3 regions of the Rossellomorea sp. LjRoot5 genome follow, and region 2 is predicted to be linked to each of the others. Evidence: riboswitches for the same ligand, from Rfam matches in the RefSeq annotation. Region 2 holds a riboswitch; each other region holds the start of a gene.

Region 1 (8,023 bases), 2.0 Mb from region 2:
CGGCCATGAGGAATTTCAAGCGGGCTAAATGTCGTTTCTCCCGATAACCGAAGTCACGGAAAATGGTCGTAAGGGCAATCGTTACGTCTTTCACTTGATGTGGGAGAACGAATACATCCAATTCTTGTGCCAGAAGAGGTCTTGAAGACAATCCACCCCCGACCTTCAGGTGAAACCCGTTCTCCTCTTTCCCGTCTATCTCCTTTTTCGCCGGGAGGAACGATACACAGTTGATTTCCGCATTGGCTGCATTATTGAGATTGGCAGAGATCGCGACTTTATACTTTCTCGGTAAATTTGAAAAGTCTTCGTTATGCTGGAAAAAGTCATAGACTTCTTTCACAACGGCTCTTGTATCAAAGAGTTCATCCGGGTCGATACCTGCCAGAGGGTTTCCGACGATGTTACGTGTAATATCCCCACATGCCCCTGCAGAAGACAATCCGACTTTTTCCAGACGTTTGAAGATATCAGGGATTTGTTCAATCTTCAACCAGTGGAACTGGATGGCCTGTCGGGTCGTGATGTCATAGACGTCCCTGCCGTATTCTTTACAAATGGCAGCGAGCTCCCTCGCCTGATCATAGCTTAGTATGCCTGATGGGACATTCACCCTCATCATGAAATATCCGTCTTCCTTAGGTCTTTGCAGGTAAAGACCCGCCCATTTGAACTTATCCCACTCTTCTTTCGGGATGGAGGAGAAACCATTCTGGGCATAATAGGGTATATCTTTGAAAATGGCCAATCCATCCTTCTCAAGCTTCCATTTTTCCGTTTTATTGAGTTTCTCATTTGACTCCCATGATTTTGTATACGCCATGATTTTCTCTCCTTAAATAAGTTGTTTTTGTTTTAAAATAAGCAGTAAAGACTCGACACATCCTTCTATGGATTGTTTCTCTGTATTGAGAATGATCTCCGGATTTTCCGGTTGTTCGTATGGTGCACTGATTCCCGTGAATTGAGTGATTTCTTGATTACGGGCTTTTTTATACAGGCCTTTGGGATCGCGCTTTTCACATTCCTCTAAAGAACATTGGACGAACACTTCCAGAAATTCTTCCGGTCTGACTAATTTACGCACGAGATCCCGGTCTTCCCTGTAGGGCGAAATAAAAGCAGTGAGAACGATTTGACCGCTATCGATAAAAAGTTTAGAAACTTCTCCGATCCGTCTGATATTTTCTTTGCGATCATCTTCATTGAAGCCCAGATCATTATTCAATCCGTGACGGATATTGTCCCCATCAAGGACATACACCTGCTTCCCCTGTTGAAAAAGGGAAGTAGCCACTGCATTGGCTAAAGTGGATTTACCTGCTGCAGATAATCCCGTGAACCAGAGGATGAAACTTTGATGACCATTTTGCTTCCGCCTCTCCCGTTTCGTTACTGAGGTATCATGCCAAACGATGTTTTGATTGTGTTCACTCAATCTATGCGCCTCCTCATGACGATGGTTTGGATTCTTGTTTCAGACCATTGATCAATACTTCAATCACTTCCGGTCGACTGAAGGTGGATGGAGGGACTTCACCCTTACGAAGCATCCCCCTGACTTTTGTTCCGGAAAGAATGACATGCTGTTCTTTTTCATGTGGGCAGGTCTTGGTGGTCGCCATCCCTTCGCACCTTTTACAATAAAAGCTATGCTCGAAGCGGAGAGGGATGATCCCTATTTCTTCTTCGCTGAACTGATCAAAGATCTTCTGGGCATCATAGGTCCCGTAATAATCACCAACGCCTGCATGATCACGGCCGACGATGAAATGAGTACAGCCATAGTTTTTTCGTACTAACGCATGGAAGATGGCTTCCCTTGGCCCCGCATATCTCATGGCTGCGGGAAAGACCCCCAGAAATACTCGGTCTTTAGGGTAATAGTTCTTTAATAAAACATCATAGCTTTTCATTCGGATTTCAGCTGAAATATCATCTGCTTTCGTTTCACCGACCAATGGATTCAAAAAGAGGGCATCTACCGTTTCAAGTGCCGTCTTCTGAATATATTCATGTGCCCGATGGACCGGGTTTCTGGTCTGGAAACCAACGATTGTCTTCCAGCCTCTATTCTTGAATCTTGTTCGCGTTTCACTTGGATCAAACGTAAATTCATTGAATGCTTTTGGGATTCTTTTAAGGAGGGTAATCCTGCCCCCCACATACACCTCTCCCCGCTGGAATAATTTTTTCACGCCGGGATGGTCCGTATCGGTCGTTCCATAAACGAGGAGGGCCTCTTTTTGTTTATCAGGTTCATATATATCCTCTACATCAATGAGGCCATATGTTTCTGCTTTGTATACGAGCCTGCCCGTTACCCCAACTTTCAAGGATTCTGCCCTTTCTTTCTCAACTGGCAGGGTGATGGGAATGCTCCAAACACATCCATTCTTCAACCGCAATGATTCAACTACATTCTGATAATCCTTCTCTGACAAAAATCCATCTATTGGACTATATGCTCCTATGGCAATGAGCTCCAAATCACTTAAAGCGATATCATCCAATTGGATTTCTTGTTGAATATTTTCATATCCTGTTTGTGGTAGATGTGATTGAACCAATTTTCCTCCGTGTGGCAGTAAACTCATTTAATAAAATCCTCCTTAACATATAGTTTTAATCGGAATTAAAATTATATTCCTCCTCCATCCTCGTGGACAGACCTTCTTTCTTCATTAATGACCCGCATAAGGGACAAGGCTCCCACTGTCGAAATGATGACACTTATAGGGACGACAATCGAATACAGATCGCTGTCGATCAAGAGTTTTACCAAAAAGTATGAAATACTGAGTGAAATAAGGGGTGAAACGACCCAGATTTTAACGATTTTTTTGACTATTTTTTTTTGCAGCATGTGCTTCCCGTTTTTTGACAACCCGAGTCCGATGATGGAAGAAGATGTAACCTGTGTGAGAGGGATTGGCAACCCATACAGGGAGCTTACCATCACAAGCAGGGCTCCAGTGGAGGAGATGAGAATTCCTTCTGCTTTGGAATACTGGGTTATTTTCTTCCCGTTTGTTTCAACGACTCTTTTCCCTAGTAACACGGCACCCAGCGCTACAAATAAACCCCCCAGCCAAATCCCCCGTAAAGGTGTGAGCAAGCCTGCACCGACCAATGGGCCGACAGCGTTTGCTACGTTATTCATCCCCGCCGAGAAAGCTTCAAAGAACCCGGCGATGATCAACAGATATGCCAGCCACCTTTTCTCAAAGTGGTATCCCCGCTTTTCCAATCGTACTAATCCCAAGCCGAAAACCCACGTAACACAGAAGGCAATCACCGGGACAATGACCCAGAATGACATGATGGTGACCAGTGACTTCACGTAAAGAACCTGATAGGCCACCCCGACTCCTACTACCGCTCCTACCGTTACTTCACTCGTTGATAGGGGGATCCCGATTACATTGGCCAAAAATAATGTAATCGTCGCAGACAACAAAATGATGATGACGATTTTGATTGACAATAGATGTGGGGGTATGATTCCGGAACTGATCGTTTTAACTACTTCTCCACCACCGAGTACCGCTCCACAGAGGACACCTGCTGCACAAATCCATAATGCTGCCCTGATGTTGTTTATCGCTCCCGCACCATAGGCAACCCCCATAGATGCCGCCGCTCCACTGGCACCGATGTTCATGGCGAAAAACAGGCTAATAAGAAGGGCCGTCAGCTCAAACAAAGATCGTCACCAGCTTTAATGAAGGCCGCATTCCGTTTTCCCTTTTCCTTTCCATCTTCCGGAGCGGAGATCATTGATATCAATGGCTGGTGTCGTGCAGTGAAAACAGCCTATACTCGGATATCCCTGGTCGTGAAGGGGATTATAAGTAAGATTATGCTTATGGACATACCGCCATATTTCTTTCCAGGTCCAGTGGATCAATGGACAAATCTTAACCGACTGAAATTTATCATCCTTATTAATGAACTCATTGTGACTCCTTGTAGGCGATTGCTCCCTTCTTAACCCAGATATCCACGCATTCCCTTTGGATAAGGATTCCTTTAAAGGGTCAAGCTTTCGAATTTGACAGCATTGATTTGGATTTTTCTCCCAAAGCCTATCCCCATATGCTTCTGCCTGCTCCTTCAGTGTCAGTTCTGGCATTTTCATATGAATGGTCAGACCCGGATAGGCTTCCTTCACCTTTTCAATGGTTTCATAGGTTTCTTTAAAATGGACACCCGTATCCAGGAAGACGATGGCTGCCTGCGGGTGTACTTTGGAAATGAGATCGATCAGCACAATGCCTTCAATTCCGAAACTGCAGGCATAAACGACCGTTTCACCATACTGCTCATATGTCCATTTCAAGACATTCAAGGCTCCTTTGTAGACTGGATCGACTTCAAAATTCACGGCTGGTTGTTTCCAAGTCTGATAGGTTAGCATGATACACCCCTTTCTTTTCCAATAAAAAAGAGGCGATAACAAGATAAAGGAAGTACCTTAATCTCTGTTATGCGCCTCTAGGTTGTCTAGTCAGCTTATTTAATTCGGACTTTCTCATTTTTCTCTAATTGAATGACTTTTCCATCCTGTACGATAATCGTGATCGAACCAAAACTCATGGTTTCAAGCATGGACTGGATCTTCTCTGCTACCAAGTCAAACTGTACTTGCTGATTCTTCTCTTCTTTCACATGATACCCCCAATTTTCATCTTATCCAGATCAAAAAAACAACTTCCCATTTTGGAAAGTTGTTCAGGTAAGGTTACCTTATCTTCCAAAATGACTTCACATTTTGCTGGAATTAGCACCTTACAATACGTAGGTTGCTGGGCTTCGCAGGGCCAGATCCCTCCACCACTCTGGATAAGAGTTATTCATTTTAATATTCTAAATAATATCACAATTACGGAAGAAGTCAACCCGAGTTTTTCGATCGGATTTATATTTTTTGGCTTATTTTATTAAACGATCATTCTATACATGTTTATTCGATTGGGGGTAGATCTACGACAATTTTTCATAAAGCATTACGTAACTATTCATGGACCCTAAAAACCACCTTACCCTCAATTACTTTCTTCCCGGCTTGATTTGTGGCTAAAACCTTAAAATGAAGGAGGTTACCCTGATTGTCCACTAATTCTGCCCGTAAAGTAACCACATCTTGTAACATGACCATCTCTCTAAAACGTACCGAGTAATCCTGGATAAAGCCTTCCTCATAGTATGGGCTGAAAAGTTTGGACACATTGCCCATTGTCCACATTCCATGAGCGATGATTCCTGGAAGACCCAGCTTTGAGGCTTCATCATCGATGGTGTGTATTGGATTATAGTCTCCGGAAGCACCTGCGTATTTGATCAGGTCCAACCTCACAACCGGAGCCAATTCAACCGGGGGAAGTGTATCACCTACTCCGAATGATTGTAGTGTTGTCATTTACTCAACCTCTTTCTGACTTCTTCTGTAATAATGACAATCGCCTGGGAAGTGAAGATTCTTTCCCCACGGGAATCTTCCCCGACGTCTTCGATGACAAGGAAACCCAGTTTTCCCCCGGTACCTTCCCGTTCATAATAGTCTTTTACTACCGTGAAACATTGAATCCTTTCTCCTACCATCAAAGGTCTTTCATAATGAAAGGATTGTTCACCGTGAATCAACCCAACATTCGGTAAATGAAAGCCTTCGATCGAACCATAGTCGAACACTCTCGGGAAGGTGGGAGGGGCAATGTTCCCCCTGTAAGAGGAAAATTTCCCCGTATCTTCATCCACAAAAAGGGGATGGGGATCGCCAATGGCTTCTGCAAATTTCCGAACCGCTCCTCTTTCCACTGTATTTCTGGTGGGAGTAGACCTCTTTCCGATATAGGATTCAAACATATTCTTCACCCCTTTCTCCTTTATTCAGGCTTTCGGCCCTCCTGCAACGTAGAGAACCTGCCCATTGACGAATGAAGATTTTTCGTCTGCAAAAAAAGCGACTGCATTTGCAATATCTTCAGGAAGCCCGCTTCTTCCAACAGGGATTCCCTGGAGACTCGCTTCGACCAATTGCTCGAAAGTTATTCCGATCCGTTTCGCCGTTTCTTTCGTCATGTCGGTTTCGATAAAACCCGGTGCCACAGCATTTGTTGTGATTCCGAATGGACCAAGTTCTATAGCAAGGGTTTTCGTCAATCCTTGAAGACCTGCTTTAGCCGTTGCGTAGTTCGCCTGTCCACGATTTCCCAGTGCGGAGGTGGATGAGATATTGATGATGCGTCCATACCTTTGTTTGACCATGTATTGTTGAGCTGCCTTCACTACATTGAATGAACCCTTCAAATGCACATCCATGACCGTCTGCCAATCAGGCTCGGTCATTTTAAATAACAGATTATCCCTGATGACCCCTGCATTATTCACTACAATGTCGAGGGAGCCAAAGGATTCATATACTTCCTTCATCACATTTTCAATTTCCTGGGATTCTACGACATTTGCCACTTTTGTATACAATTCATATTGTTTAAACACCTCACTTGCTTCATTCAAAGCATCTTCATTCACATCGATGATGGCCACCTTGGCCCCTTCTTCAGCCAGTAATCCTGCAATCGCCCTGCCGATCCCTCTGCTTCCACCTGTAACCAAAGCCACTTTTCCTCTGAATCGCTCTCCCATTTCGTCTGCCTCCTTTATTTGATTAAACAAATTGCCCAAGTTTCACATGACCTTTTAATAAATTCCTTGAAATAATCAGTTTTTGGATTTCATCGGTTCCATCATAAATCCGCCATAACCTTGCCTCCCGGTACCATCGTTCGATCGGCAGCTCTCTTGTATAACCCATCCCACCATGGATCTGGAGGACGCGATCAACGACCCGATTACCCATATTGGACCCATAGAGCTTGGCCATCGACGCAACGTGACGATTGTCCTCTCCTTGATCGAGTGTGAATGCTGCATTTAACACAAGCCAGCGGGCCGCTTCAATCTCCACGGCAGAATCCGCAATCTGCCATTGAATCGCCTGCCGGTCCGCGATAGGCTTTCCAAAGGTTTCCCTTTCCTTCGAATAGTCGATGGCCATTTGAAGAAGGCGTTCGGCTGCTCCGACCGCCTGGGCCCCTACGATCCAGCGTGCGAAGCCGATCCATTCCAGGCCGAGATCGTAGCCGCCATCGATTTCACCAAGGATATTCTCTTCGGGAACCCTTACATCATCAAAAATCAAACTCGCTGGTCCCCATTCGCCCATCGTATGAATATATTCGGATTTCCAGCCCATGCTTCGATCAGCGATGAAGCAGGTGACTCCTTCCCGACCGGTCCGGCGATGTTTTTCTTTATCCGTAACGGCCATGACCATGACAAAATCTGCTTCATTACCACCTGTAATGAACGTTTTCTCACCATTTAAAATCCATTCGTTTCCGTCTTTCACGGCTGTGGTCTGGATATTACGGGTATCAGATCCCGCTCCGGGTTCCGTCATGGCAAAACACGATTTCTTTTCTCCATTAATAGTGGGGATCAAATAATTTTTCTTCTGTTCCTCGTTGGCGTAATAAAGTATGTTATCGGCATATCCACCAAAAGAGAATGGAACAAAGGTCTTGGAGATTTCCATATAGACGATGGCCATCATCATTTGACCGAGATCCGCTCCTCCGTATTCCTCCGGAGTATTGATGCCCCAGAATCCGGCATCCTTAGCCTTCATTTGCAGCTCTTCCTTTTTTTTCGGAGAAAGACTGGGCTTTCCTTCCCTTTCATTTCGCAGCACTTCATTTTCTAAAGGAATCAATTCTTTCTCTACAAATCGTCGAATGGTTTTCTGGATCATCCTTTGTTCATCTGATAAGCGTAAGTTCATCTTTCTTCCCCCTTATTTATGAATATATGGATGCAGGATCTTTTCTTATTCCAAACCCGAAAAATGGACTGGAGAGGCACGCACACTCCGCTTACTTCCCTGAAAATGATGGAATTCTTTTTTCTTTGAACGCTGAAACTCCTTCGAAATGATCTTCCGTTGAGATCATCAGGG
Region 2 (8,023 bases):
CAGCAAGAAACATCCTTCCCCTTTCGGCCCACCAGAACGAACTCGCGATTGTGATTGATGATTTAGGAAATGACATGGAAGGGACAGAGGAAATTATGAGTCTTCCCGTCACTTTGACAATTGCGGTCATGCCATTTCTCCCAACGACCAAGGCAGATGCGGAAAAAGCCCATAAAAATGGACATGAGGTCATTGTCCACCTTCCTATGGAACCGATGTCTGGGAAAGCGAGCTGGCTCGGGCCGGGGGCAATCACGACCTCACTATCCGATGAAGAAATCAGAAAGAGAGTGGAGCAGGCCCTGGAGGAGGTTCCTTATGCAGTGGGAGTCAATCATCATATGGGTTCGAAGGCTACCGCCGATGAGCGGGTCATGAGGATTGTTCTCGGCATATGCAAGGAAAGGGGTTTATTTTATCTGGATAGTAAAACAACAGGAAAGAGTGTCATTCCGAGGCTTGCAAAGGAACTGGGCGTCCCATACCTTGAAAACGAATTATTCTTTGATGACATCTACACCATTCAGCACATCGGGAAGCAGGCGATACTCCTTTCAAAGGCATTGGATCGTGATGATGCAACCATCGCGATCGGACATGTAGGGGTTACAGGGATGAAGGTGGCCACCATGTTAAAAGAATTTCTTCCTCTTTATGAGAAAAAGGCGTCAATCGTGCCCTTGTCCGATCTCATACCGGAATATCATCTGATTGATGAGAGCATGCCTTGATGGTGTGCTTTTTTTATGGACATTTAATAATGAAAATGTGTAAATAATCTGTTAATCGATGCTTAATTTTTTGAGGAAAGGAAACTCTCCTTTATAATCAGTAGGTAAGAAGGAGATGATTCGAAATGGATTACGCAATCGTGACAGGAGCAACAAGGGGATTAGGAGAGTCCGTCGCCAGGCTCTTTATTGAAAAAGGCATCGGCATTCTCAATATTTCCCGTTCGGATAATGACAGCTTACAAAAGCTTGCAAGGGAAAAAGAAGTGTCGTATGAATTCTTTCCCTGTGATCTATCTCAATCAGGACAAACAGAAGCGGTTTTTCGCGAAGTGGGGACAAAGGTATTTGGATCTGAAGCTGAGACGATATTTGTCGTCCAAAATGCCGGAGTGGTGACACCGATCAATACGTCGGGTGAAGTGGAAAACGAAGCATTGGAAACGAGTGTACACGTTAATCTGTTATCACCTATGATCGCCACCAATGAATTGCTCAAAGCAGCCAAAGGCTCTGAATCGAAGATGATCATGGTCAACATCAGTTCAGGAGCAGGAAGCCGTCCTGTTTATGGCTGGAGTACGTATTGCGCGACTAAGGCGGGAGTCAATATGCTGACTGAAACGGTGAGCCTTGAGCTCTCTAATACCCATAGCCGTCATCAGATCATCGCTTTCAGTCCGGGAGTGATGGATACGGATATGCAGGGGGAAATCCGATCGTCATCCAAAGAAGCCTTTGCCGAGGTTGAGTCGTTCCAGCGCTACAAAGAAGAGGGTATGCTGCGCAGCACGGACACGGTTGCTGATGCACTTGTGACCCTCATAACCAAAACCGATATTGAAAGTGGCAAACTGTATCATGTGAATGATTTGTTATAAGAAGAGAGCAGATTCCTGAAAGCGGGGTCTGCTTTTTAAATGGTCTTTGATAAATCCGGACACAAAAAGAGACAAACCCAGACCGGTTTGTCTCTTTTCCAACAAGATTAAGAAGAACGGACCGGATCTCCATCAGCAACGGATCTCCTAGTGAATTTCGGAAGGGCGAATTGAATCGCAATCAACCCACAAACTGCAATCAGGACAGGATAGAAGGCATATGGGATGATGCTGACCGGTGATATGCCGGCTACTTCTGCCACTAACAGTGCCTGTGCACCGTATGGGATCAATCCTTGAACGGCACAGGAGAAAATATCCAGGATGCTGGCCGACTTACGGGCATCAACGCCATACTTATCGCTAAGCGTTTTCGCCAGTGGTCCTGCGATGATAATGGAAATCGTATTATTTGCTGTGCAAAGATTCGTTGAACTCACCAATCCTGCTGTAGCAAGCTGTGCTCCTTGAGGAGATTTGATTTTACGGGTGGCATGATAAAGGATCGCTTGAATCCCACCATTATGACGAATCAGTTCGACGACTCCGCCGATCAGGATGGACAGGATCACAATCTCCGCCATGCCCATCATACCATCAGCTACACTACCAAAGTAACTCGATGGGGTAAAGCTTCCATCAGTAAATCCGATAATCCCTGCCAACACAATCCCGCCTATTAAAACGACAAATACGTTCAATCCTGCAAGGGCCCCGATGATGACTCCAAGGTAAGGGATGATTTTAACCCAATCGAAGCTTCCTGCGTCGACAGAGGATGGAGTCCCCATCGTAAGGACAAAAAGGATGACCATAGTGATGATGGCTGCCGGTAATACAATGAAGAAGTTCACTTTGAACTTGTCCTTCATTTCCGTTTTCTGTGTGCGTACGGCTGCAATCGTTGTATCCGAGATGAACGATAAATTATCCCCGAACATCGCTCCTCCGATGACGGTGGCCATAGCAAGGGGCATGGAAATATCTGCTCCTGAGCTGATGCCCACTCCGATAGGGGCAAGTGCTGCAATCGTCCCCATGGATGTACCCATTGATAAGGAAATGAAAGCGGCGATGATGAATAATCCAACAATGATTAAATTACCAGGAAGTACGGATAGGGCAAAGTTGACGGTTGAATCAACAGCCCCCATCTTTTCTGCTACACCGGAAAACGCGCCGGCTAATAGGAAGATAAAGACCATGATCATAATATCCGGATGCCCGGCGCCTTTTGCGAACCGTTCAACCTTAGAGGTTAACGATTCTTTTCGATTCATCGCCAGGGCTACAACTGCGGCAATGATAATGGATACGAGAACAGGGAATGCATAAAAATCTCCTGAAAGGATTCCCGCTCCAAGGAACAGTGAAACAAATATGATCAAGGGCAATAAAGCCAGTAAATTACCTTTTTCTTGGTTCATGTCAAACACTCCTTTGTCGTGTGAAATCAAATAAAAAAACCTCTTCCAACATAAGAAGAGGTTTCATTCAAACGAAACACTCCTCTTATCTTTCAAGCATTACGCTTGCTGGATGTGGCACAGCACTCATCATGAGTCCGCTGCCGAGACATCACAGGGCCAGTCCCTCCGTCTCTCTGGATAAGAAGATATGTTATTTAGTTAATTTAAAATATACTTCCATACTTTAAAGGGTTTAATTGAAAAAGTCAAACGGTAATTTATTGGAAATGAAAACGTAGTGCGTGGCTGCCGTAGCTGGCTCAAACCAAAGCGTAGGCTGTTCGCCGTAGCACGGGATACATCGTAAAACGCGAGGCTTTATCCATAAAAAGGCATAAATTCATAGACAAGTGAACGGTCAGGGTCTACTATAAGATAGACAAAAACATCTTGGGGGATACGGTAGTGGAAAGAAATGTACGAAATCAAATTTTTACATTACAAGGGTTTTATTTATTGACGTTCTTCGGGGTTGGTAGTTTATATCCTTTACTTAGTGTGTATTTGAGCGAAAGTGTGGGGTTAAATGGGTATCAGATCGGAACCATTATGTCTGTCGGCCCGATCATGATGATTTTCTTCCAGCCGATATGGGGGATGGTCAGTGACACAACCAATAAGCCGACCGTCGTGTTAGGGTTGACTTCCTTAGTTGCAGGGATCTTTGCTCTTGGTTATTTATTCATGGATGTTTACTATGGATTGTTGGTGGTAGCAATTTTAGTTGCGATCTTCCAAAGCGCCATCATCCCCGTCTCCGACAGTATCAGTTTGAAGTATACGAGTAAAGTCGGTTATAACTACGGAAATATCCGATTGTTCGGCTCATTGGGATTCGGGATTGCCGTGTTCATCATGGGGAGGCTTTCAGAGGGATTTATTGGACCGACGATCATTTTCTACTCCTTCTTTATCTGCCTGGTCCTTTCAGGGTTCCTATCCTTCCGTTTTCCTAAAGAGAGAGCGGCGGCTAAGCTTGATTTAAAAGCCGGGATGAAGGAATTATTCACGATGAAAAAATTTCTGATCTTCCTGGCCGTCACGTTCCTGGTATTTGGCCCGAATTTAGCCAACAACGTGTATTTCGGATTATTCGTGGAAGATTCAGGTGGTACGTACGCCGGAATCGGCCTCGCATTTCTGATCGCCGTCCTATCAGAAGTACCGTTTATGAGAATCGCGGGAGGTTGGATTGATAAGTTCGGTCTCTTGACCGTAGCGGCGCTGGCAGGCGCTGCATCCATGATCCGCTGGCTATTTTACTTCACGGAACCAAGTCTATGGCTGGTATATTCTTCAGCAGTGATGCAGGGTCTTGCCATCGGATTATTCATTCCTGCAGGGCTTCGCTACATTAAAGAAATCACGCCGGCACATATTACAGCTACTGCCGTGACCGTCTATTCGGCAATCGGAAATGGCCTCGGGAATTGGTTCAGTACCTTCGTGGGAGGTTTCATCTATGAAACATACTCCATTTACACGGTATACCTCTTCTTCGCAGTCCTGTCACTCCTTGGCATCTTCCTCTGCTTCGTCCTAATGAAAGAAGAAAAGAAGAATGCATTAGCCTACTAATAAAACATCTTCAGGCATCCGCTACCCACGGATGCCTATTTTTAATATAAAATTAACAAAAGGAAGGATTTTCCTTATAGGGTGTATAAGTATATATAAGTGGCTTTACCCCCGGTTAAATGTGCAGCTCAAAAAAAGAAAACTTTAAAAGGTTTTGATTTTATCTATTTGTGGTACAAAAAGGATAAGTCATTCATTGAAATTTATATAAATACAAGTTAAAATAATATTATTAGAAAATTCTTTCAATTAAAAAAGAACCATCACTTTAACTAAAAGGGGACTTTAAAAATGGAAAATACATTCGTTTACTCAAAAGAGAATGCAAATCTTGGGGATACGATTCAGTTTAAAAGAAAGAAACATGTCATCAATGGTGTCGTCACGACTTTAAGAGAAAATACCGTCATCGTCAAAATGGATAGGGAAATTGCGAAGAATCTTGACTTACCGGATGATCAAACGGTCGTAGCACATAAAAACTATGTGGTGACAGAGCGAGCAGAAAACGATACACAGCCTGTATTTGTTTATGATGGGTGGAATAGCGCATTAAAAGCCTAAGTTTCAGCCTACAAATAAAGTAACCCTGAAACGGCCTCACCATGAGAATGGATGTAGACGAATCAGGGTTATTTGTGTTGTGCAGCTTATTTTAGTCTCGCGACATATTCCTCAACCATTTCCGTTGTCACTAGCTTTCTTTGCGGAACTACCCCACGTCTTGCTAAGGCATTGATTTCATTTGTCACTTGATTAACATGATCCGTTGTAAAAGGTTTTCCAGCAGAACAAAGCTGAACAGCTTCGTCAATCGCTTTTTCTCTGCGCTCATCAAGTTTCATAAATTGCTGAACAAGTTGATTTTGCATGTTGGAATGCTTGGAAATTTCTTTGTGCACACTCATGATTTCATTCCTCTCTTTTTCTTTCACAATAAGTCTATTATGCCTGTTTCTATCTCCAGATGGCAATGTTCAATCATCCCTTTTATAAGATGGGGGACAGCAGGCTCCTTTGACTAACTTTCTATCAATAGTATACCTGAGAATAGAATAGAAAAAATGACAAGAAAAAAGAGCAGGGACATGCTCCTGCTCTTTGGTATAAGGTTTATTATTCATTTACTGCTTTTTTAGGCATGTCACTTTGGCGCTTTGGCCAGCATTCGACATTTTTTAAACCAGGAATGTCATCTGCATAGAATACAGGATCCAATCCTTGACGACGCTGCGTCATATAGTTGTCCAAAGCTTTAAAGGCAATCGGTGCCAGAATGCCGATGGCAGCCAAGTTCGTAAGGGCCATCAAGGCCATTGAGAAGTCAGCCAGGCTCCAGACGATATCAAGGCTTGCGACAGACCCAAAGACCACCATTCCCAGTGCAATAAAGCGGTAGATCATAAGGGCGGCCTTGCTTTTATTAATGAATGGGAGATTGGCTTCACCATAATAATAACTCCCAATGATGGAACTGAAGGCAAAGGTGAAGATGGCAATCGCCAGAAAGATTCCGGCCCATGAGTTAAAGTGTTCAGACATGGCTGCTTGAGATAGTTCGATTCCCGTCAAACCGGAACCGTATGCGTCTGACGTTAAAATGATAAAGGCCGTCGCGGAACAGACGAGAATTGTATCGAAGAATACCCCCAGTGCCTGAATGAATCCCTGCTTGACAGGATGGGAAACCGATGCCGTAGCCGCCGCATTCGGTGCACTACCCATTCCGGCTTCATTGGAGAATAGCCCACGCTTTACGCCGTTCATGATCGCGGCTCCAATACCACCACCGACAACTTGTTCAAAGCCAAAGGCACTTTTGAAAATCATGGCGATGACGCCTGGCATTTCAGTGATATTCGTAATGACTACAAATAAGGCGAGTACAATATAAAAGCCTGCCATGATCGGTACAATGAAAGATGAGAAGTTGGCTATGCGTTTAACACCGCCAAAGATGATGAGTGCAGTCAATCCGGCCAGTACAATTCCAATGACAAACGTATTGATGCCAAATGAATTACTGAAGGCCGTTGCGATGGTATTACTTTGGACAGCATTAAAAGTTGTCCCAAATGAGAGGATGATGGTCACCGCAAAGATCGAACTCATCCAGGGCTTGCCCAGTTGTTTCTTCATATAGTAGCCGGGGCCGCCTTTAAATCCAACCTTATCCTTTTCTTTATAAATCTGTGCCAATGTGCTCTCCACAAAGGCACTGGCTCCTCCCAGAATGGCGACAAGCCACATCCAGAAGACCGCTCCAGGTCCCCCAATTGCTAAGGCAATGGCGACTCCCGCTAAATTACCTGTACCAATTCGAGTACCTGCTCCGATAAAGAATGCCTGTAAGGAAGAAATCTGCTTTTCCCCGTCTGCTTCGACAACATCTTTATCCCCTAATAATCGAAACATCTCACCTAAGTGGCGAATTTGAACAAATTTAGATCCGATTGTGAAGTATAATCCTAAAATAAGAAGTACACCGATTAAAATATACCCCCATAATATGGAGTTTGCTTCCGTGACTAAATTGTTTAAAATATCCATGATAACCCCCTCGGAAATTTGTGTCGGTTACATATATTATTATCTGAAAATTAAAAATGAAAGTCAAGTTATTATCTGAATATTAAAATATTACCAGGTTTTATTTAGTGAACCGAACTATTTTATCATAGTAATAAAGGTTTTCTGGAAACGGATAAGACAAAAGTAATAGGGTGGATTATTATTTTGGTATAACTTATTTGTATTTATTTGTATAATATTTTTTTATGTGAAGGGTAACTCCGAACACAAAAAAGCCATAGAAATCCATGGCAGATGTTTTGTGTTCGGTATTAAAATAGGAAAAATAATTGCTGTAATCATTTGATTAATAAAAGTCCCAAAATCCTAAAACAAATAGTAAAACCCCGGTTATCATGGAAATACCAAATAACATAAATAAGAAATCAAGAATGCTGTCGGCGAAGACTCTTTTGCGGTTCTCACGTTTAAAATGACGAACTTCCTTACGGTACGATCGTGCAGCACGACTCATACAAAACCTCCTCCTCCATTAACCCCTTTTGCATTAATCACATATTCGTCACAAATAAAGAAAATCCTCCCTTAACATGAAAAAAATGACGATATACCCATCTCTTCGTCACAATAAGTCGATTTGATCTTTTTACATGCCAAATAAGGGGCTGCAAGAGCCCCTTATTCAGTGAAAGAAAGCTTTGAAGTTTCTGCCTGTAAGCCTTTATTAACGAAGGTGATTCTGAGAGATTCCGCTTAAGGCGCTTCCGGCACTTTGATCGGATTTCTGCTGTACTGCCAAATCTCCTAAAGCCAGCATCCCGACCAGCTGACC
Region 3 (8,023 bases), 1.9 Mb from region 2:
CGTACGTTGCACAGTTTGGGGTGACTCTTAGGCCCCATATAAAGGTAAAGAAACAATGGTTATAAGATCAACAGTTCATACTGGAAAAATTGAAGCGATCACAGTATGGAACTCCGCCGGTCAATCGATACAATGATTATGAATAAAGTGAATAAGAACGTGTTTTTTGCAATACAATAGAGAGAAAGAAAAAATTAAACCCTATAAGAAAGTCCCCTCCATGAATATAAAATTGTACGTGAAAAAAGTGTTTCCTGCTCATAAGCGGGGAACCTTTTTTATATTGAAAAGAGGTTGCGATAGGATAATGTCCAAGCATGCTTGTCCACTAGTGAATATAGTACTATATGTCAAACTCTTAGGAGGAAATTAATTGAAAACCATCATGATTGATCCAGGACATGGAGGATCTGATCCTGGTGCCACGTATAATGGAAATGAAGAAAAGAACTTCAATCTTTTGACGGCACTTGTAGTAAGGGATTATTTGGTGTCGAATTACAATGTGAAGGTATTAATGACGAGGACTGGGGACCAAACCTTGTCTTTAATAGATAGATCCAACCTTGCCAATCGTTCGAATCTGGATTTTTATTTATCCATTCACCACAATGCAGGTGGAGGGACCGGGTTTGAAAGCTATATATACAATGGAAGTGTACCTACACGGACTTTATCATATCAAAAGACTATCCACGAAGAAGTAATAGAAGCCGTTCAGCTATTTAAAGTAACAGACAGAGGGAAGAAGAGAGCAAATTTTCATGTACTCCGTGAAACGAAAATGCCATCAGTGTTAGTGGAAATTTTGTTTGTTGACACCTCAAAGGACGTTGCGCTCCTGATTGATACAAAATTCAGAAAAGCAGTAGGGATTTCCCTTGCAAAAGGAGTTGCAAAAGCACTTTCACTTCCAGCAAAAGAGTCCGGTAATCAGCCACTTTTCAAAGTGATAGCCGGGTCATTTACAGAACGGAAGAATGCTGAAGACAGGTTGAAAGAGTTGAAAGCTGCATCATTTGAGTCGTTCATTGATATTGTGGTCGTTTCTGGGAAAACGTATTTCAGGGTTCAAACTGGGGCTTTTTCAGTGAGGAAAAATGCTGAGGATCAGATAATAGCATTAAGCCGGGTTGGGATTGATGCCTTCCTTCTAAGAGAAGGGGCTGCGCCAGCTCCTGTGCCGACGGACCCTCCGCCAACCGATCCACCGGAACCTACCCAGCCCCCACAGCTGCCAGGTATCGAGTATACCATTATAGGAACATCTATTATCCAACCCCAGCAATTAGATGAGTTTGTTAAAACCGTGAACCCTTCCGCTCCCACGGTGGGGAAATTTTACATTTTTTACGGAAACCTTTATGGTATCCGTGGAGATATTGCATATGCACAAGCCATTCACGAAACCAATTATTTCAGATTCACAGGACAAGTGAAACCTTCTCAAAATAACTATGCAGGGATAGGTACAACCGGACCCGGAAATGATGGGGCTTCATTCGCTACGCCTGAACAGGGGGTACTTGCACACATTCAGCACCTTTACGCGTACGCATCAATCGAACCCCTTCCAGATGGTGCACCACTGGTCGACCCGCGATTTTCACTGGTCACCAGAGGTTCTGCCAAGAACTGGACCGATTTAAATGGAAAGTGGGCTGTTCCAGGAACTGCCTATGGTCAAAGCATTCTTTCTATATATAAAAGAAATATTGAAGATGCTCTTAAAGCAATTGAAAGTCAGAAAATATTGCTGAATAATGCGCTGGATAAATTGAATTAAGCTGAAAAGAGAGTGCTGTATAGTCGGCACTCTTAACTTTATTTAAAACCGATTTCACTTTTATTCCTAAATAAATGCAATAATCAGTCCATACATATGGATGGACCGGTACGTAAATACTAAACGTATGTTCGGGAGGTGAGTCCAATTGAAAAAAAAGAATTTTGAACAAATTTATGAAGAATACAAGCAAGAAGGTAATGTCCAGGCTAAAATGGAAATAGCTGATGAACTTTCTACAGGCGCAGAACAAATTGTTGCTGTCCGAAGAAACAGTGACGATGACCTTATCGCATTCAAGACCGAAAGTGGCAGGGAGTTGGATTATATAACCGCTCTCGAGGAGGCAAAAGCAGGAAAGATCGCCCATGTCGATGTGATTCATCGTTATGGCAGGGATGTCCTGCGAAGTGAGCCGGATGGACTGAAAGAAAATAATCTTAGTGAACTTCCTTCCTTCTAAAGAGGAAAAAATAAACGAGCATACCCAATAATGGGTTATGCTCGTTTTTGTGAGGGACGGACCTATCAGTCTTCCTCCTTCAATAAATGGTGCAACATTCGTTCTCGATCTTCAAAAAATTGAGATCCTTTAAGTAGCGTATACTTGGAATGTAAGAAGGATAGGAGTGAAATGAGGGGATGTCTTCTCTCTTGAGTGACACTGTCCGTATATAAGGCTGATGATAAAATGACATAGTTTCGCCCCTTTTTATCTATAGATTAACATAATGCATCATCATACAAACAAAAAACTGCCATTACCGGAGTAATGGCAGTTCGTTTAACGTTATCTCGAAGGTTCAAGTAGCACTACACTTTCTATAGTCGACGCCAAAAGGCTGATATCAGTAAATTCTTCCACTTTCATTGAATCCACATAGGTGATGCGGAAACATTCCCTGTCCAAATGGTAAGTAACGGTCATAACTGGTGAGTGCTCATGGTCAGAAATCGTATGAACAATCTCACTTTCCTTGAATTCCTTAAGAGTCTTGAGCATGGTTACGATATTTTCTAGTGACATTTAACATGTCTCCCTTCTACTGCTAGAGGGATTGACTAAATACAGTCTCGTAGACCCAATGAACCTTAAGTATAACATAGAACGGTTGAAATAGAAACATGCGTTCTGAAAACAACTGCAAATGATCAGTATGTCACAGGAAACAAATGTATACCTCCTTAAATGGATTCATATGATGAAAGAGCAAGGGAGGTAGGTGTAGAATGGACGATCGAATAATGAGAGATGCCCCTTCTGAATTGAAATATCCGGATGATATGCTTTCAATCATCCGAAAAGGACTAAAGCCATCTAAATCCAAAAGGATCATCATCATTGGTGCCGGGATGAGTGGACTGGTTGCAGCCTCAACATTAAAAGAGGCTGGACATGACGTCATGATTCTTGAAGGAAACAAGAGGATCGGGGGGAGGGTTTATACTGTTAGGAAGCCGTTTACCTCAGGTAATTATTTGGATGCCGGTGCTATGAGGATTCCAGATAACCATCAGTTGGTATTTGAGTATATACGAAAATTCAAACTGCCATTTCAACCTTTTCAAAATACTTCTTCGAAAGACCTGTTTTTAGTAAATAACATTTTAGTGACGAGAAAACAGTACGAAGCGGATCCGGATATTCTGCAATATCCTCTTCCTGAAAATGAAAGGGGGAAAACCGCTTCTGAACTTTTTCTAGAAGCGACCCAGCCCTTTGTGGATCTATATAATAATAGTGAGCACGAAGAACAATTGAGATTGATAAAGCAATACTCGAATTATTCCGTGGGACAATTTTTGTCTAACAACCCGTTTGGAAAATCCTTATCGTTGAATGCCATCCGGAAAATAAATGTCATTCTCGGGATTGAAGGATTTCCTGAGTTTTCATTTGTCGATATATTGAAAGATATTATTTTTCCGATCTTTAGAAAAGAGACGAAGTTTTATGAAATATCAGGTGGGAATGATCGATTGCCCTATTCATTTATGGGTGACCTACAGTCCCAACTTTTTTTGAACCAAAAAGTGACCCGTATCATACAATCTAAGTCGGGTGTCATCGTTCATACGGTTAACCCATTGGATGGAACGGGGAGAGAGTATCAAGCTGACTTCGTGATCGTCACTATTCCTTTTACCGTATTTCAATTTATTGATGTCGTCCCATATAATTCGATTTCATTTAAAAAGTGGCAGGCGATCCGTGAAGTGACCAATGTGCCTTCTGTAAAAATCGGAATCGAGTTCAGAAGGCGCTTCTGGGAAGAAATGAATTACGGAAACATTGTATCTGATCTTCCCACCCGATTTACTTATATGCCAAGTCATGATATTGGAAGCAATAAGCCTGGTGTGATGCTGGCAAGCTACAGCTGGGGTCAAAACGCTCTCTTATGGAATAGCAAATCGAAGGAAGCAATCATTTCAGAAGTGTTGAAGGAACTATCCAGGGTTTATGGAAATCGGGTTTATACAGAACTGCTGAATTATTTTGTATATAATTGGAGCAAAAATCCTTTCTCGGCAGGATGTTTCACTCTATACACACCGGGACAGGCAGCTGATATCGGGGATTATATCCGGACACCCGAAGGAAGGATCTATTTTGCAGGGGAACATACTTCTTCTTTTCACGGGTGGATAGAGGGAGCGGTAGAATCCGGTATCAGGGCTGCACATGAAGTGAATGGGCGATAAACCAAAAACGCATCTCAACATGCGTTTTTTTACGTTCATGTCGTTTTAGAAAAAAGATCTACTACTTGTTACCTGTTTCCCATAAGAAATCAGATTGAATCCTGAAAAAATCTTCTACTCCTTCGACACTCTGCATAAAGTTAACTATTAAATACTTTATATAGGGGTACTGATGATGTCGTATAAGTCTCGAAATAATAATAGCTTAGTCCCACTAGTATTCGTTTCTATGAAAGCCGTCATCCGGGTAGTATTGATAGGGATCATCCTTATGTATGCAATGGTGTGGCTGATTTCATCGACGGCCATTAAATTGAGGGTGGACAGCCTCTTTTATACTTCCGTATCAGAGCTTGTACCGAAAGAGACATTCCTTATGCTTCTGTCACAGGAAATGACGGGTTTGCGCATCGAGAATAAAGAGGCAATGAATACTGACTTTGATTGGTTGGAAAGCGTAACAAATGTTTCTCTCCTTGACCCAAGGAGTCTATTTGGACGGGAAATCCCTGGAATCGAAAATTATCATACGCATATAGCCGTTGCCGGAAAAGGGACGGACATTACCAATTTACCTAACGAGTCCCCAGCGCCAACGGAGGATCAGTTGAAGGATCAGGAAATCGATCAGAACCAAGTCGATCAAGCCAATCACAACTCAGGTGACGGTGTGCAGGAAATCGAAGAAAAGTCCGTTTTCATTTACCACTCCCACAGTTGGGAAGCCTTTAGCCCACTGATTAAAAACAATGACTCCAAAGACCCTGCAAGTACCAATGAAAAGGTCAATGTCATTGCAGTGGGATCAAAATTGAAACAGGAACTCGAATCACGAGGGATCGGGGCAGTTCAGGATAAGACAGATGTAAACCAAGCGCTAAAAAATAAATCATGGACCTACTTTGAATCCTACAAGTTAACCAGGGGACTGGTTCAGGAAGCAATCGCGCAAGATGACAATCTTACCTATTTAATTGATATTCACCGGGATTCCCAGCCCCGAAATATTACGTCCAAGACGATCAATGGTAAGAACTATGCCCGATTATTTTTCATTGTAGGGAAAGAAAATAAGAACTTTGAAAAGAATCTGAAAATCGCAAAAGAATTGAATGCTAAATTAGAGGAGAAGTACCCTGGTATTAGTAGGGGAGTGTTCGTTAAAACAAAAGCGGAAGGAAACGGGGTTTACAATCAGGATTTAACAGAACGGGCCATGCTCCTTGAATTTGGTGGTGTGGAAAATAACTTAGTAGAATTATATAATTCCACCGAAGCGTTTGCTGAGATTTTTGCAGCTTATTATAAGAAGGATGCGGTTGAGGTAAATGCTCAATAATATTGAAATGACGTGAGCCAAAGGCCCGCGTCATTTTTTGTTTTGCCATTCCCGAATTGATATACGTGGCTTCTAACTGGTTAGTTTCGAGCAATTCTTCCAGTGAACAGAGCCACTATCACTATGAGGATGGCATTCTCTCTGGATATACAGATATTCATTCTCCAGTTCTCTTAGTGATAGCTCAAATAATTGTTTATCGTCTTTTTTGAAAATGTTATGGACAATCAATTTGTTAATTAACTCATTTTTTCGTTTATTGATCGCTTCCTGGAGAATTTCTCCCATAATGATCACTCCTCTTATAATGTAAATGAATAGAGGAAGAGACTTTTTAACGTAAAAAAGCCAACTTCCTAGTAAGATAAGAAGAAGACTTTAGGTGTAAAACTTCAACTTATCTTTCAAGCTTCACGCTTGTGGAATTAGCACAGTGTTCTAGAAAACAGAATCTGTTGCTGAGGTATCATAGGGCCAGTCCCTCTACCTCTCTGGATAAGTGGCTATATGGTTATCAGAATTCAATTATATGTTATATCAAACTATTCCTAGTTGTCAACTATGAATTATGTATAGGCGTAAATAGTTTGAAGGAACAAGGATCAACATGATACCTTTCTCTTTTTACATGCTATTTTCCTATTTTAGACATAGTTTCTTTTTCTAATCTGTCTAAAACATGATAATCTGTATACATACACGTAATTAATGGAGTGGATAGCATGAAGAAAGTGGTTGTCGTTGGTGGAGGGATTACAGGCTTAACAGCTCTGTATTATCTGCAAAAAATGTCCAGGGAACGTAACCTGGATATTGAGTTAGTTTTAATTGAACGAGATCAACAGCTCGGTGGTAAGATCAGGACGATAACGGAAGGTGACTTTATTATGGAAGCTGGCGCAGATTCCATTGTTGCCCGTAATGAGGGAGTTCTTCCGATTGTTAATGAACTTCACCTTCAAGACGAACTCGTATATAACGAAACAGGAACATCCTACATTTATACAAATGGGGAATTGCATAGAATACCCGCCGACACGATTTTCGGCATTCCGATGAGCATAGAATCACTTAATGAAAGCACGCTTATTTCTGAAGCGGGAAAGAAAGCGGCGCTCCTGGACCTGGAGACGAAAAATACTTTATTCACCAAGGAAAGTTCCATCGGAGACTTTTTGGAAGCATTTCTCGGGAAGGAACTGGTGGAAAATCAGATTGCACCTGTATTATCAGGAGTTTATTCAGGCAATTTGTATAAACTGACCATGGCGTCGACCCTTCCATATCTTCTTGATTATAAAAATGAATATGGAAGCATCATCAAAGGGCTATCTGCAAACAAGATGAAATTCAAAGGATCTTCCAATAAAAAGTTTATTTCCTTTAGGCATGGGTTATCCACCATTATCGACCGTCTGGAAGAAGAATGCGGTGATGCGACGATACTAAAAGGAACAGAGACAAAAAATCTCCGTATGACTGCTGCCAAATATGAGCTCACGTTAAAAGGTCATGAAAACATTCAAGCAGATGCTGTCATTTTTGCAACACCACATGATGTGACTCAACAGATCCTAAATCACGAACATTTAAACAAGGATTTTAATGCCCTAAGAAACTCTTCCTTGATCTCCATCTATCTGGGATTTAATGTTCCTGATGAGGAGCTTCCTGCTGATGGTACAGGGTTTATTGTTTCGAATGGCAGTGAGGTGAAGTGCGATGCATGTACATGGACGAGCCGGAAATGGAAGCATACATCCCGAAAGCACAATCTCCTGGTAAGACTCTTTTATAAGAGCACGAGTGCTCATTACGAGCAGTTAAAGAATTTGAAAGAGGACGAGCTGACAAGAGTGGCACTGGATGATATAAGAAAGAGCGTCGGAATCAATGCGGATCCCATTTCAGTGGAAGTGACAAATTGGAAAAATCTAATGCCGAATTATCATCTTTCACACAATCAGGCCGTGCAGGCTTTGGAGCAGTTGCTCTCAACTGAAATGCCCCAAGTGAAACTGGCCGGAGCCTCATACTACGGCGTGGGGATAGGCGCATGTATTCAGAACGGGAAGAAAATAGCAGAGTCATTAATAGAAGACATCATGAAAGAAGCTTGACCTCATAGGAGTCAAGCTTCTTTTGGTAATGAAGGATAAAATACCCCATATGAAAGATAACTATTGAATACT

What was found. Region 2 has a riboswitch for S-adenosylmethionine ahead of ACSQ2E_RS21710 (Na+/H+ antiporter NhaC family protein). Riboswitches for the same ligand answer to the same signal wherever they lie in the genome.
Region 1: it holds a riboswitch for S-adenosylmethionine, as region 2 does, so the genes downstream of both, ACSQ2E_RS11425 (YezD family protein) here and ACSQ2E_RS21710 (Na+/H+ antiporter NhaC family protein) in region 2, are expected to answer to the same signal.
Region 3: it holds a riboswitch for S-adenosylmethionine, as region 2 does, so the genes downstream of both, ACSQ2E_RS12235 (Fur-regulated basic protein FbpA) here and ACSQ2E_RS21710 (Na+/H+ antiporter NhaC family protein) in region 2, are expected to answer to the same signal.

Annotation. Positions count from the first base shown of each region.
Region 1 covers NZ_CAXUQN020000001.1:2,215,092-2,223,114, reverse strand. Annotated here, with positions in the region: gene ACSQ2E_RS11450 (nitrite/sulfite reductase) at 1-823, opposite strand, end outside; gene cysC (adenylyl-sulfate kinase) at 836-1,438, opposite strand; gene sat (sulfate adenylyltransferase) at 1,452-2,597, opposite strand; gene ACSQ2E_RS11435 (anion permease) at 2,642-3,664, opposite strand; gene ACSQ2E_RS11430 (phosphoadenylyl-sulfate reductase) at 3,722-4,420, opposite strand; gene ACSQ2E_RS11425 (YezD family protein) at 4,516-4,671, opposite strand; SAM riboswitch class I at 4,747-4,852, opposite strand; gene ACSQ2E_RS11420 (MaoC/PaaZ C-terminal domain-containing protein) at 5,018-5,422, opposite strand; gene ACSQ2E_RS11415 (MaoC family dehydratase N-terminal domain-containing protein) at 5,419-5,868, opposite strand; gene fabG (3-oxoacyl-ACP reductase FabG) at 5,893-6,651, opposite strand; gene ACSQ2E_RS11405 (acyl-CoA dehydrogenase family protein) at 6,674-7,849, opposite strand; gene ACSQ2E_RS11400 (enoyl-CoA hydratase/isomerase family protein) at 7,941-8,023, opposite strand, start outside.
Region 2 covers NZ_CAXUQN020000001.1:4,248,467-4,256,489, reverse strand. Annotated here, with positions in the region: gene ACSQ2E_RS21720 (divergent polysaccharide deacetylase family protein) at 1-731, shown strand, start outside; gene ACSQ2E_RS21715 ((S)-benzoin forming benzil reductase) at 857-1,612, shown strand; gene ACSQ2E_RS21710 (Na+/H+ antiporter NhaC family protein) at 1,720-3,039, opposite strand; SAM riboswitch class I at 3,122-3,226, opposite strand; gene ACSQ2E_RS21705 (MFS transporter) at 3,487-4,659, shown strand; gene ACSQ2E_RS21700 (DUF2187 family protein) at 4,951-5,223, shown strand; gene ACSQ2E_RS21695 (YpbS family protein) at 5,310-5,633, opposite strand; gene ACSQ2E_RS21690 (alanine/glycine:cation symporter family protein) at 5,776-7,209, opposite strand; gene ACSQ2E_RS21685 (hypothetical protein) at 7,538-7,705, opposite strand; gene ACSQ2E_RS21680 (CBS domain-containing protein) at 7,916-8,023, opposite strand, start outside.
Region 3 covers NZ_CAXUQN020000001.1:2,363,675-2,371,697, reverse strand. Annotated here, with positions in the region: gene ACSQ2E_RS12260 (N-acetylmuramoyl-L-alanine amidase) at 374-1,786, shown strand; gene ACSQ2E_RS12255 (DUF3892 domain-containing protein) at 1,935-2,249, shown strand; gene ACSQ2E_RS12250 (hypothetical protein) at 2,577-2,813, opposite strand; gene ACSQ2E_RS12245 (flavin monoamine oxidase family protein) at 3,017-4,492, shown strand; gene spoIIP (stage II sporulation protein P) at 4,665-5,831, shown strand; gene ACSQ2E_RS12235 (Fur-regulated basic protein FbpA) at 5,904-6,119, opposite strand; SAM riboswitch class I at 6,226-6,333, opposite strand; gene ACSQ2E_RS12230 (protoporphyrinogen oxidase) at 6,554-7,951, shown strand.